4 regions of the Streptosporangium sp. NPDC000563 genome follow, and region 1 is predicted to be linked to each of the others. Evidence: riboswitches for the same ligand, from Rfam matches in the RefSeq annotation. Region 1 holds a riboswitch; each other region holds the start of a gene.

Region 1 (3,352 bases):
CGGGCTGCGGGGCCCCCTGCTGGCCGTAGCCCGGCTGCTGGCCGTAAGCCTGCTGGCCGTAACCGGGCTGGGACTGCTGGCCGTAGCCCGACTGCTCGTGGGACGCCTGCTGGCCGTAACCGGGCTGCTGCTGCCCGTACGACCCCGTCCCGCCCTGCTGGCCGTAGCCGGGCTGCTGGCCGTAACCCTGCTGCTGGGACTGCTGCCCGTAGCCGGGCTGCTGCTGCCCGTACGACCCCGTCCCGCCCTGCTGGCCGTAGCCCTGCTGCTGGGACTGCTGCCCGTAGTCGGGCTGCTGGCCGTAACCCTGCTGGCCGTAACCGGGCTGCTGGCCATAGCCCTGCTGCCCGTAACCCTGGCCGTAGCCGGGCTGGCTCTGTCCTGGGCCGGTGTTCGGCTGTGAGGCCTCCGACCGATATCCCATGACCGTTACGTCGGGATCGAGTTCGCCAGCGGCTCGACCCGCGTTGTGCTGTCCGTAATCCGGGTGTCCCGACGGTGTGCGATCGCGGTCGGGATCATCCTGTGGATACGGCGGCTGTCCGGTGCTCACCGCGTCACCTCACTTAGACTGCGCATGTGGCAAATGTCAGACGCACATGCTTGCTGCTGCACAAGGTATCGACATAGGTATCGACAGTCACCTTTCCGATCAGTCAGCTCTAAAGTCATCACAGTCGGGCTCACGTGTCAGGTGGAGCAACATCCGGGTGTTTCCCAAGGTGTTGGGCTTGACGTGCTCCAGATCGAGAAACTCCGCCACGCCCTCGTCGTAGGAGGCGAGAAGCTCCGCGTAGACCGCGGGGGCGACGGGCGTGCCCTGGATCTCGCGGAAACCGTGCCTGGCGAAGAAGTCGACCTCGAAGGTGAGACAGAAGACCCGGCGCAGGCCCAGCTCCGCGGCCGTGCGAATGAGGGCGGAGACGATCCGGTGGCCGATTCCCATCCCGCGACGGGTCGGATCGACGGCCACGGTGCGGATCTCGGCCAGATCCTCCCAGAGGACGTGGAGAGCCCCGCAGCCGATGACCGCCCCCTCGGCGTCGGTGGCGACCCAGAACTCCTGAACGTCCTCGTACAGGGTGACGGTGGCCTTCTCCAGCAGGCGGGGGCCGACGCCGCCGTAGGTGTCGACGAGCCGCCTGATCGCGCGGACGTCCGGGGTCCGGGCACGACGGACCGAGACCTCGGCGACCTCGGCGGCCTTGGCGATCTCCGCGACCTCGGCCGCCTCGGGCAGGGGCGGGTCAGGCTCCGCCCCCTCGGGTCCCGCGCGTCGCTCCCCGCCGCCCGGGGTGCGCACGACCGGCACGGGAGAATGCTCAGCAAGCTGCTCCATGACCGTTCAGCGTACGTCCTCACCGGTCTTCAATTACGGCTCCTCCTTAACTCGCGGCACACCCCCCTCACATGACCGCCGGTAATCGCTTTACCACACTGGGCGCGCGGCATCTCACGTGTGCCACAACTCACCTTTGGTACGGTCCCGGACCTGGGAAGACCTTCCCCACACCCCCCGCCGGGGAGGTAAAGGCAGCGTAATGGCCATGTTGATCATATTGACATGTGATCTTTCCGTGACACTTCAGTTGCGGAACCTCCACTGAATTCGCAGTTCTGGTTGAGCAGGAACCACGGGTGCACTAATCTCCGTGCTCGATGTCAGAGACGTAAAAGCCTGACCCGCCGAATCCCTCACCACGGGGAACCGGGGACCCACCACGTCCTTGGGGGTGAATCCGAGTGCCAACGGCGCACTCGGTAGGGCTGCCTCCGGCCCGAACCCGTCAGCTAACCCGGTAGGCGGCCGAGGAGAGGAGCCCGTTGGTGAAGCGCGAGCGCGACCGCGGAGGAAAGAACGCGGGCGACGACGCCCGCCGTCGAGAACGCGCGCCGCGCGGGCTGCGCCGCCGCATGGCGGTGATCGGCCTGGCATTCGCCACCCTCACTCTCGGCACACCGACGGTCGCGGCCACCGCCGACCCCGAACCCAGCCTCCAGCAGCTGGCCAAGCAGGCCGAGAAACTGCACGAGGAGATCGGCGTCCTCGCCGAGCGGTACAACGGCGAGCGGGTCAAGCTCAGGCAGGCCCAGCGGGCCGCGGAGAGCGCCGAGAAGATCCTCGCGTCGAGCGAGTCGGAGCTGGCCTCCCGTCGCACCAAGGCCACCCTCCTGGCGCAGAGCACCTACATGTCGGGCGGCCTGAACTCCGGACTCGCCTTCACACAGGCGACGGACCCCGACACCTTCCTCGATCAGGCCACCACCAACTACGCGCTCCAGCAGCAGCAGAGCGAGGAGGTCGCCCAGGTCGCCCGGGCGATCGAGGCCGCCGAGCGGGCGAAGGCCGGCGCCAAGGCGAGGACGGCGGAGGTCAAGAAGCTCCTGGCGGAGATCGACGGCAACCGGACCAAGATCGAGCGTCTGGTCGCGCGGGTCGAGAGCGACCTGTTCAGCGAGGTGCGTGCCAGGGCCGTCGGCAACAGGGGCGCCCGGGTGAAGACCAACGTGCCCATCGTGGGCAGCGGCAAGGCCGCGGAGGCGACCCGCTGGGCGCTCACCCAGCAGCTCAAGCCGTACGTCTGGGGCGCCGAGGGTCCCAACTCCTTCGACTGCTCCGGGCTGGTCATGTGGGCCTACCAGAAGGTCGGCATCAGCCTGCCGCACTACACCGGCGACCAGTGGACCGCCGGCACCCACGTCTCCAGGAAAGAGCTGCGCCCCGGAGACCTGGTCTTCTTCTACAGCGACCTGCACCATGTCGGGATCTACATCGGCGCGGGCCTGATGGTCCACGCGCCCCGGACGGGTGACGTCGTCCACATCACCACGATCGACAACCGGCCCTTCGTCGGAGGCGTCCGCATCGCCGCCTGAGCGTGCCCCGCCCTGTCCTGCCCGCACGCGTGCCCGGCCCGACCTGCCGGGCACGCGTGCGGTGCCGTGTCAGATCAGACGACGGCGTGCGGCCCAGGCGACGGCCTCGATCGCCGTGGCGACACCGATGCGGTCGCAGATGCCTCTCAGCCTGCGCCTGACGGTCCGCCCGCTGATGTCGAGGCGACGCCCCACCCGATCGACCGTGACACCCTTGGCGAGCTCAGCCAGCAGCACGAGATCGTCATCGCTGAGACCGATATCGCTCATGCCCAGGGGGCTGTCGCCATGGCGTGAATCCACTTCTGGATATGCCATCAAGAGTCACTCCCCCCACTCTGGAAACCGGGTGCGAGACGCCGGAAATGAATACCGTCCGCCAGGAACGGTAAACGCCTTGTTCAAAGGTCGTCAAGTTCCGCTCTTCATAGCGCGCGTCCAGTATTGACATAGTAGGCGCTACATGAAGTACTCA
Region 2 (3,352 bases), on a different contig from region 1:
CGCCGTAGGCGGTGTTCAGCGACTCCTGGGTGGCGATCTCGTGCGGCGTGCCCCTGCGCATGACGCCACCCGCTCCGGCGTACGGGCCCTCGGTGCCCTCGCGGACGACGATCATGTCGATGTCCTCGGGGCGGGATCCGCCCAGCGGCGTCTCGACGCCGGGGAAGAGCTTGACCGGGCGCAGGTTCACGTAGTGGTCGAGCTGGAAGCGGAGCTTGAGCAGCAGGTCGCGCTCCAGGATGCCCGGGGGCACGCTGGGGTCGCCGACCGCGCCGAGCAGGATCGCGTCGTATCCGCGCAGTTCGTCGAGGACCGGGTCCGGCAGGGTCTCGCCGGTTTCGTGGTAGCGCTTGGCGCCGAGGTCGTAGGTGGTGGTCTCCACCTTCGTACCGACCGCTTCGAGGACCTTCAGCCCTTCGGCGACGACCTCGACTCCGATTCCGTCCCCGGGGATGACCGCCAGGCGAATGTTACGCGAATCCATGCAGGCACCTTACCGGTCCGTCTCGGCGATTGAACACCGGTCTCATTCTGCGGACGTGTTCGCACGACAGACCCTCTGATCGTTTTGTCCTTTTTTGCTCCCTATTGACCGTTTAGGGAGGTTTCGTTATGGTCCTCCCATTCACATCACTGCCTAATCCGTACGGGCCATCCCCTTACCGGGCCCGCACGGAGCCGGGGAACCACTCTTTACGGGATCTACCGCACCCCCGAGAACACCGCCCCTCCCCCGGAGCGCGTTCCCGGTCGTCATCAGGCGGATCCCTTGGGGCGAATCAGCGCGTTCTCGCGCCGTAGGGCGGCCTCCACGCCCGAGCCCGACAGCTCACCCGGCCGGCCTTATGGAAGGAATCATCCTGTCCGGCACAGTTCTCCCCCGCGTCCTGTCCATCTCCGCCTCCCTGATCCTCGCCGGCGCCGCGGTGTGCGCGACCTCGACCGCCGCCCTGGCCGCCTCCCCGCCCCCCGCCCCCGGGCCCGCGGCGCTCAAAACCCCCACGCTGAAGGAAACGCTGAAGGCGATGGACGTCAGGCCCGCCTGGCAGAAGGCCGTGCAGTGGGCCATGTCCAAGCGCGGAACGCCCTACGTCTGGGGCGGCACCGGCAACGGCGGCTTCGACTGCTCCGGCCTGATGCTCCGCGCCTACGGCGCCGCCGGGATCAAACTCCCCCGCGTCACCTACGACCAGTACGCCGCCTTCTCCAAGAAGATCGCCTGGAAGGACCTCAGAGCCGGTGACCTGGCCTTCTTCAGCGGCCTCGGCCACGTCGGCATGATCACAAAGCCCGGCTACATGGTTCACGCCCCGCAAAGCGGCGACGTCGTCAAGGAGGAGAAGCTCAGCTCCTGGCGCCGCGCCTCCTTCGTCGGCGCGGTCCGCCCCGACCCGCAGGGGGTCCAGCTCGCCAAGCGGGTCGAGCTCGCGACCGAAGTCGTGCCCGGCGGATGAGACACGCCGGCGGATCGCCGCCGGGAGGCCGTGGAGGCCCCGGTGGCGGCGAGAACGGGTTCAGCGGGTGGGGGCACCACCGTTGTCCCTGCGGTCCAGAGCGGTCTGGAGCGCGTCGGTGGCCTCGTCCTCTGTCTCCTCGGGACGGTTCCAGGGATACATGTCGTACATGGCGAATCTCGTCTCGGTCGCACGCGAGCAAGGAAGGTGGTCAAGTCTCCGGTCGGGACTCCGACCAGGCCTGATGTCGAGGGTCCGGATCACGGACCGGCGACGGGGGCTTGGAGCCGGCAAGCGCCACGACACCGCGGCGAGTCGCCGGCCTGCCCCTGTCAGGCCTCGCCGCGGCAGGTAGGAATTACGAGAACCTGGCGCATTTCATTCCAGGCTACCTGCCCACGGAAACGCCGTCTCGCCCGGCGTACACACTTCTCACATGCTGAGACGAGATGTGGCCGCCGCCCCGGTCATCGGGGCGGCGGCCACATCGGTGGACCACGGCCGTGTTTCCCGTACGTCCCCCGATCGGTCCTGGGTGATCGCATGTCGTCCTGGATCGGGAAGGGCCACCGACCCGCGACGACGCGGCACGCGCGGGAAACGGGGCTAGTCGGCCAGGTCGGCCGAGCGGCCGCTGTCGGCGCCGATCTCCGCGCCGATCTGGTCGATCACCTCGGCCGGGATCGCGGTGTCGACGGTGAGGGCGATCAGCGCCTTGCCGCCCTTGGCGTCCCGGGCCACCTGCATCGAGGCGATGTTGATCGAGTGGTCGCCGAGAATACGGCCGACCACGCCGACGATGCCGGGACGGTCGGTGTAGGTGAAGAACGACAGGTGGTCGGTGGGCTCGATCTCCATCTGGTAGCCGTTGACCTCGACGATCTTCGTGATCTGCCTCGGCCCGGACAGGGTGCCGGAGACCGAGACCGTGCGGCCGTCGGCGAGGACGCCGCGGACCGTCACGACGTTGCGCCAGTCGGGGCTCTCGGAGCTGGTGACCAGCTCGACCGACACCCCCCGGTCCTTGGCCAGCAGCGGGGCGTTGACGTAGGTGACCGAGTCCTCGACCACGTCGGTGAAGACGCCCTTGAGCGCGGCCAGCTCCAGCACGCGGACGTCGTGGGAGGCGATCTCACCGCGCACCTCGACGTCGAGCTTGGTGGCGACCTCGCCCGCGAGGGCGGTGAACACCCGGCCGAGCTTCTCGGCGAGCGGCAGACCCGGCTTGACGTCCTCGGCGACGGCACCGCCTTGGACGTTGACCGCGTCCGGCACGAACTCCCCGGCGAGGGCGAGCTTCACGCTGCGTGCGACCTGGGTGCCCGCCTTCTCCTGGGCCTCGTGGGTGGAGGCGCCCAGGTGCGGGGTGACGACGACCTGGTCGAGCTCGAAGAGCGGGCTGTCGGTGACCGGCTCCTTGGGGAACACGTCGATGCCGGCGCCGGCGACGCGGCCCTCCTTGATCGCGGAGTAGAGGGCGTTCTCGTCGATGATGCCGCCCCGGGCGACGTTGATGAGGCGCACGTTCGGCTTGACCGCGTGGAGCTCCCTGTCGCCGATGAGACCGATGGTCTCCTTGGACTTGGGCAGGTGCACCGTGATGAAGTCGGCCTCGCTCAGGGCCTCCTCGAGCGAGACCAGCCGGACGCCCATCTGCGCGGCGCGGGCCGGCTGCAGGTAGGGGTCGTAGGCGATCAGTTCGACGCCGAACGGCTGGAGGCGCTGCGCGACCAGCTGGCCGATCTTGCCGAGGCCGAGGATCGCGACGACCTTCTCGTCGAGCTCCACCCCGGTGTACTTCGAGCGCTTCCACTCGCCTCCCTTGAGCGCGGAGTGCGCCTGGGCGACGTTGCGTGCGGAGGCGAGGATGAGGGCGACGGTGTGCTCGGCGGCGCTGG
Region 3 (3,352 bases), on a different contig from region 1:
ACATCGGCCTCGGGAACCACTTCGAGACCATACCCGAGCTGCGCGGCCTGATCATGCGTTTCCCGTTCCACGAACGGTTCCGCACCCTGCTGATGCTCGCCCTCTACCGGACCGGTCGCCAAGGGGAGGCGCTGGAGGTGTTCCAGGAGACCATCGTGCTGCTCGACCGGGAGCTGGGAATCCTGCCGGGTCAGGAAATGAGCACGATGCACACGCGAATTCTGCAGTCCGACCCGTTCCTGATGTCCGTCGACGCCGTACTGGAATGTCTGGGAGAGGTCGGCCTGAAGGCCGCGCATCGGTGAACCAGGGGCCGGTGCCGTTGACGAGGGGTGCGGAGGGCTGGACGCGCCGCGATCCGGCGCGGTGCGCAGACCTGGCCGTCGCACCCCGGTTCCGCAGACCTTCGGTGTGCCTTCGGGCGACGGGACACCTACCCCGGCGATAGTTGTGCCTCGTCCCTCGCCCCGTATCGTCCCCACCAGTGATCCCGACGGTGTGAGGAAGGATCGGCATGAGCGACGACGCGGTGCGACGCGTTTTCCGGACGGTCGACTCGTTCGACCCCGACGAGTTCGTGCGGTTGCTGGCCGAGGACGCCACGTTGGTGTTCGGCAACGCCGAGCCGATGGCGGGACGCGAGGCCATCGCCGCCGGGTTGCGGGACTTCTTCTCCACCATCGGCGGCCTGCGGCACAGGATCGTGCGGAACTGGCAGGTGGACGCCGACATCATCGCCGAGACCGAGGTGACCTACCGGCGGCTCGACGGCACGGACGTCGGCGTCGTGGCCGTATCGATCTGGCGCACCCGCGACGACGGCCTGATCTCCGACTACCGCATATTCGTCGACCTCGCCCCCCTCCAGGCGGGCGGGGGCGCCGCCCGGCCCGCGTCCACGGGCGCGGCGCCCACCTTCGCCCACGGGGGCGCCCAGGGGTGAGCCGCCGCTCACGCGACCGGGCGCCGCTCCCGGAGATCAGTACATCGAGATGTGCGGATGGTCGAAGTGGTTGGCCGTGATGCCGCCTCGGTTCGACATGAACCTCCAGCCGGAGCCGTGGTTGATGCGCTGGCGCCAGATCACGTACTTCACGCCGAGTTTGGCCTTGTTCTTGATGGCCCAGGCGGCGATCTCGTCGCCGAGCGCGAGATTGGCGGCCGTGGGCATCGCGCCACCGGCGCTCATCATGAAGTCGCAGGCACGGCCCAGAGGATGCTCGCCGCCGTCGTTGACGGCCCGGTAGCAGCCGACCGAGTACGGCAGGTTGAAGCGCCTCATGACGGCGTCGCGCATGATCCGGGTGCGGTCGGTGATGTTGTCGGCGCCGGTGGGCAGCTGCGGCGCCCAGCTGCCGTCGGCGCGACGGCCGGAACCGGTGGGGGCGAGCCGGTCGAGCTTGTTCTTCATGTCGCGGATCAGCTTCTCGGCCTTCTCGCGCTGTGCCTGCACCTCCTTGGCCTCGTCGCCGATCTCGTCGGTGAGCGTGGCGGCCGTCTCGGCCGCCCGCTTCCTGCGTTCGATGCTGTTGACGAAGCCCTCCAGGTGGGCGGCCTGCTGGGCGGTGAGCTGCTCCATCACCGCGGCGGCGCCCATGTCGCCGGAGAACATCAGCGCGGGCAGCCCTCCGCCGCTGCTCTGGTAGCGCAACTGGACGATGGAGTCGACCTCCCGCTTGGCCTCGACGTAGGTCTTCTCGGCCTTTTCCAGGTTCTGCTTGGCGACGATCTCGGCCTTCTGCGCCATCTTGAGCGACTCGCGGGTGGCCGCGTAGGTCTCGATCAGCTTGTCGACCTGCTTGCCGAGCTTGGCCAGCTCGGCGCGGAGCTTGGCCTCGGTGGGCTTGGGGTCCGCGCTTCCGGCGGTGGGGGCGCCGATGGTGAACACGACGATCGAGCTCAGGCAGAGGGCCAGAGACGCACGCCGACGGAACGTGGGGGACGGGGCCGCCACGCACTCTCCTCTCCTTACGCCTACCGGGTTAGCTGACGGGTTCGGGCTGGAGGAAGCCCTTCCACCGAAGTGGTTTCACCCCAGGTGCGGTGGTTCCCCGGCTCCCGGGCAAGGTGCCCGGGATTAGGCAAATCAGCGTTTACAGCCGATGTGGGAAGGATAGTAGTGGTAAACAGCAGGTCATGCGACCTCAAGACGAGACCAAGCGGTAATCAGTTCGTGACAACAGAGCGCAGCAGTTGTGCTGTCGCCTCGGGCGACACGTCGTTCACGAAGGCGCCCATCGCCGACTCCGACCCGGCGAGGTATTTCAGCTTGTCCGGCGCGCGGCGGATGCTGAACAGCTCCATGTGCGCGTACGACAGATCGCGGCCGGTGGAGACCGGTGCCTGGTGCCAGGCCGCGACGTACGGCATGGGCACGCCGAAGATCCCGTCGAGGCGGCGGAGCACGTCGGTGTAGAGGGGGCCGAACGCCGCGCGTTCCCCGGCGTCCAGCGCGACCAGGTCGGGGACCCTGCGGTGCGGGTAGAGGTGGACCTCCACGGGCCAGCGCGCCGCGGCGGGGACGAAGGCCGTCCAGTGCTCGTTCGAGCCCACCACCCGGATCTCGGCCGCACGCTCCGCGGCCAGGACGTCGGCGAACAGGTTGCCGCCCGTCCGCTCCCTGTGGCGCTCGGCCGCCCCGAGGGTGAGCCTGGTGCGCGGGGTCACGTAGGGGTACGCGTAGATCTGGCCGTGCGGGTGGGCCAGGGTGATGCCGATCTCCGCCCCCCGGTTCTCGAAGCAGAAGACCTGCTCCACGCCGGGCGTCGCCGACAGCTCCGCCGTACGGTCGACCCAGGCCTCCATGACCAGTTCGACCTGCTCGGGGGAGAGCCGCGAGAACGCGGAGTCGTGCTCGGAGGTGAAGCAGACCACCTCGCACCTGCCGACCCCCGGACGGACCTCGCTCAACCCTCCGATCGGCCGGTGGTCGCCCGGCTGGGCGGAGAACGAGGGGAACCGGTTCTCGAAGACCACCACCTCGTAGTCGGAGGAGGGGACCTCGGTGAGATTGCCCGGAGTCGAGGGACAGAGCGGGCACTCGTTGGCGGGGGGCAGGAAGGTGCGGCCCTGGCGGTGCCCGGCCACCGCGATCCACTCCTCGGTGAGCGGGTCGTAGCGCAGCTCGGAGGCGGCGGGACGGGGCGGCAGGTCGCGCCGGTCGGATGCCGTGCGGTCGGCGTCGTCGCGCCGGTCGAAGTAGAAAAGCTCCCGGCCGTCGGCCAGGTGGGTGATCGTACGCTTCATCGGCCGGCGATCTCGCTCTCGCGCTGGGGTTCGGTGATGATCATCTCGCCCACCGAGGCGGCGAGCTCCTCGCGGGCCTTCTCGGTCATGCCGGAGTCGGTGACCA
Region 4 (3,352 bases), on a different contig from region 1:
ATGCCACCGATGTCGGTGCCCAGGGCGAAGAGCTTGTTGTCGGCGTTGATGCCGTTGTCCCACTTCGCTGCGGGGAAGTCGGCCTTACGGCTGTCCAGCCCGTACTCGGCGAGGTCGGTGAAGAACTGCGGGCGGGCCTTCATGAGACCCATCGCGCCCTCGTCCAGGGCGATGATGTCGGCCGCGCCGCTGCCCGCCTGCAGGCGCTGGAGCAGCTGCGGAAGATAGACGTCCTCGAAACGGTCGGTCAGGTTCTGGTACTTGACCTGGATGTTCGGGTTCGCCGCGTTCCACGTCTCCACGGCCTTGTCGTAGCCGAAGTTCTCACCGCCACCGAAGGTGTGCACGGTGATGGTTACCGGCTCGGCCGGGGCGGAGGAACCGCCCTCCGCGGCGGGTGCCGCCGGCTCGCTGGAGCTGCATGACGTGATGGCCAGGGCGGTGGCCGCCATGACCGCGACGGCGGCGAGCTTGCCGTGTCGCTTGTTGTTCAACATTCCGGACCCCTCTCAGGTGGTCGCCCGAACTTCATTGGGAGGCGACATCGCGGACCGGTCCCCGACAAACGCGGTCGTCGCGACGAGATCGTTCCTCAATGTGCTTTTGGGAGCGCTCCCACGAAGAGTGGACGATGGGCAACCAGGACGTCAATATGCCGAAACTCAACCGTTACATCCAGCCGCTTTAGGTGGGACTTTTGGTGTGAAAAGTCGACATACCTCCCACAAGGGTGATTGGGAGCGCTCCCACCTCACGGGCATACCAGTTGGGGCATTTCGTGGCCGTGCGGGGCTCGCGGAGGGGAGAGAGGGGGGCGGGCGGGGTGGAATATGGAATATCGTCAGGGGCACCGCTCGAACGAGCGGCGCCCCTGGGAGTGTGATGACCGGTCCGCGTTCACCGGCGGGGGGCCGGGGCGGCCGGAGGTCAGTCCGAGTAGACCGGGTAGCCGTAACCGACGACCTGGGAGACGGGCCTGACGCGCTCCTCGACGGCGCCGTTGCCGGTGTTGCCCTCGATCGTGGTGATCGTGCCGTTCCCGTTGTCCTTCTTCACGAAGCCGACGTGGTCGATGCCCTCGATGCTCTTGCCGCCGGCCCAGTCGAAGTAGACGACGGCGCCGGGAGTGGGGACGGTGCCCCAGTGTCCGTTGTTCTTGAACCACTTGGCGTGGGCGACGGTGTAGGCGTCCCAGCCCATCGTGGGGCGGATGCCGGCCGTCTCGCCGACCCAGGAGACGAACATCGCGCACCAGGGGGCGTTGGCGTACTCGTACACGCTCTTGCCGCCGTCGCGGGCCATGGTCTCCTTGGCGCGAGGGCTCGAAACGTACCAGGACTGGAACTTGGTTCCACCACCCTGGGCGTTCTCGCGGACACCGATCTGCTTGGAGGCGATGTCCAGGATCTGTGCGGCGGAGACCTTGGGAAGGCCTTCGGCGATGACCTGCAGGGAGGTCTTCGCGGCCCCGGCGTCCTGCGCGCGGGTGTCGGCGGGCGGTGCGTTCACGACGCCGTGGCCGTCGGCCAGAGCCGCGCCGGTGGTGCCCGTCGCGAGGACGGCGCAGGCGCCCAGGACGGCGCAGACGGCGCGGGGGGTGGAGGTGAGGCGATGCTTGGTCATGCGGGGGTTCGACTCCTTGCTTCGCTTCCATACCGCCTACCGGGTTAGCTGACGGGTTCGGGCTGGGAAGTGCCCTACGACGCATGAGTGCGTTGATTCACCCCAGGAACGTGGTTCCCCGGTTCCGCAGACTTCGCGGATTCGGCGGCCGTGCTCACCGACGGCGGAAGGTTCCGCCGGGTGGAGCGCGGTCGGGCAATGTGACGGCAATGCACAGATCTGTATAGACCTAGACAATTGCCATGAACAGGACGAACGTACGACAACACGGCAGACGATTACAAGTGGGACACATTGCTCTGACTTGGTAATACGTCCTAAATGAGGGGGTACGGCGGGGTGCCGCCTGGAGGGGAAGAGGGGAGTCGATCACGCCCCTCCGGCGCCGGGCGCACCTTCCTCCGGGGATGGAGGGGCGTCCGGGATCCCCCGCGTTCACGGCGATCCGGGTTTTCCCGACCCGCTCGCGAGGCGTCGGCCAGGTTGTGCTACCGCGCGTGGGGGGACCCTCCGTCGAAGATCGTATAGTCACCATTTTTTAGAACAAGTATTCGATGGTAAAAAGTATGCGGATGGTAGGAGTTCTCCCATGGAAGTGCCTGAGAGCGCGCACGGGGCCCGGCGGCTCACGACCATGTCCGAGGAGGTTCTCGCGGCCTCCAGGTGATCGGGGTCCACGGCCGGCGCCTCCCCGCCCGGCCCGCGACGATGAATCATCGTGGCCCCGCCGACGCCGGCCCGCCCGACGGACATCCGGTCGCATCCGATCTCGGACGGTGGCGGCGGAGAGGTAAAGACCAGAGAGATCATCTGCAATCTCGCGTGGTCGGCTGTTCACCCGCAGTTCCCTGCTCCTTAAGGCCACCGGGTTAGGTTGTGCCAGTCGTGAACGGGTCATCGCCCGGCGTGGAGGACGGTCGAGACCACGCGCGGGAGCAGGATTCGGCCATCGCCTGGGTGGAATCCCCGCTGCAGATGCTCTGCGCGGTGGAGGCCCACCACGCCGGGCTGCTCGGCGCCCGCAGCCATCTCGTACCCCGGGCGAAACTCCGCCCGCTGGCCGTGACAGGCCGCGAACTCGGCCGCCTCACCCTGCCGAGAGGGCTTGAGCTCACCCCGGCGCGCCCGGACATGCCCAGGCCGCGCCGGGGGGAGACCTGGGCGGTGGGCGACGCCTTCTCCGGCAAGGTCCAGTTCCGCTGGCTCACCGCGTCCCCCGGCCGGATCGTGATCGTCGACGACGGGCTCGCCACCATCAGGCTCCTGGAACTGCTCACCGGCAGGACGGGAACGCCCCTGCTGAGGGCGAGGGGGAAGGCGGGGAGGCTCAGGACCGTCCTCGCCACGGCGGCCGGGCTCAGGCTGCGCGCCGCCGCCCGCGCGGGGCGGTTGTCGATCTTCACCGCGCTGCCGGTGCCCTCCGACCTGGCGAAGGCCGTACGTGCCAGGGGAGTCGAGCTGGTCACCCACGACTTCGCCTGGTTGCGATCCCAGCCGCTGCGAAGGCCCCGCCCCGCCGAGCGCACCGTCGTCCTCGGCACCTCGCTGGTCCGCAACGGCCTGATCCACCGCGAACGCTACTTCGGCTGGCTGGCCGGGCTCGGATCGGCCGAGCCGGTGGCCTACTTCCCGCACCGCCGCGAGGACCCCGGCGACCTGGCCCGGGTCGGGGAGCAGCCGGGAATCACCGTCTACGACGGCGGGATCCCCGCCGAGATGACCCTGCGCG

What was found. Region 1 has a riboswitch for cyclic di-AMP ahead of ABT352_RS01060 (C40 family peptidase). Riboswitches for the same ligand answer to the same signal wherever they lie in the genome.
Region 2: linked by a shared signal. The riboswitch ahead of ABT352_RS26480 (C40 family peptidase) and the one ahead of ABT352_RS01060 (C40 family peptidase) in region 1 are both predicted to bind cyclic di-AMP.
Region 3: linked by a shared signal. The riboswitch ahead of ABT352_RS36020 (coiled-coil domain-containing protein) and the one ahead of ABT352_RS01060 (C40 family peptidase) in region 1 are both predicted to bind cyclic di-AMP.
Region 4: linked by a shared signal. The riboswitch ahead of ABT352_RS08540 (CHAP domain-containing protein) and the one ahead of ABT352_RS01060 (C40 family peptidase) in region 1 are both predicted to bind cyclic di-AMP.

Annotation. Positions count from the first base shown of each region.
Region 1 is NZ_JBEPDA010000001.1:215,061-218,412, forward strand. It holds gene ABT352_RS01050 (RDD family protein) at 1-424, opposite strand, end outside; gene ABT352_RS01055 (amino-acid N-acetyltransferase) at 653-1,213, opposite strand; cyclic di-AMP (ydaO/yuaA leader) riboswitch at 1,675-1,822, shown strand; gene ABT352_RS01060 (C40 family peptidase) at 1,828-2,877, shown strand; gene ABT352_RS01065 (helix-turn-helix domain-containing protein) at 2,947-3,147, opposite strand.
Region 2 is NZ_JBEPDA010000013.1:182,537-185,888, reverse strand. It holds gene ABT352_RS26485 (3-isopropylmalate dehydrogenase) at 1-484, opposite strand, end outside; cyclic di-AMP (ydaO/yuaA leader) riboswitch at 625-858, shown strand; gene ABT352_RS26480 (C40 family peptidase) at 846-1,454, shown strand; gene serA (phosphoglycerate dehydrogenase) at 2,061-3,352, opposite strand, start outside.
Region 3 is NZ_JBEPDA010000028.1:64,717-68,068, forward strand. It holds gene ABT352_RS36010 (AfsR/SARP family transcriptional regulator) at 1-305, shown strand, start outside; gene ABT352_RS36015 (nuclear transport factor 2 family protein) at 515-943, shown strand; gene ABT352_RS36020 (coiled-coil domain-containing protein) at 980-1,954, opposite strand; cyclic di-AMP (ydaO/yuaA leader) riboswitch at 1,958-2,094, opposite strand; gene galT (galactose-1-phosphate uridylyltransferase) at 2,167-3,246, opposite strand; gene ABT352_RS36030 (DeoR/GlpR family DNA-binding transcription regulator) at 3,243-3,352, opposite strand, start outside.
Region 4 is NZ_JBEPDA010000002.1:25,786-29,137, reverse strand. It holds gene ABT352_RS08545 (ABC transporter substrate-binding protein) at 1-497, opposite strand, end outside; gene ABT352_RS08540 (CHAP domain-containing protein) at 928-1,623, opposite strand; cyclic di-AMP (ydaO/yuaA leader) riboswitch at 1,642-1,780, opposite strand; gene ABT352_RS08535 (hypothetical protein) at 2,509-3,352, shown strand, end outside.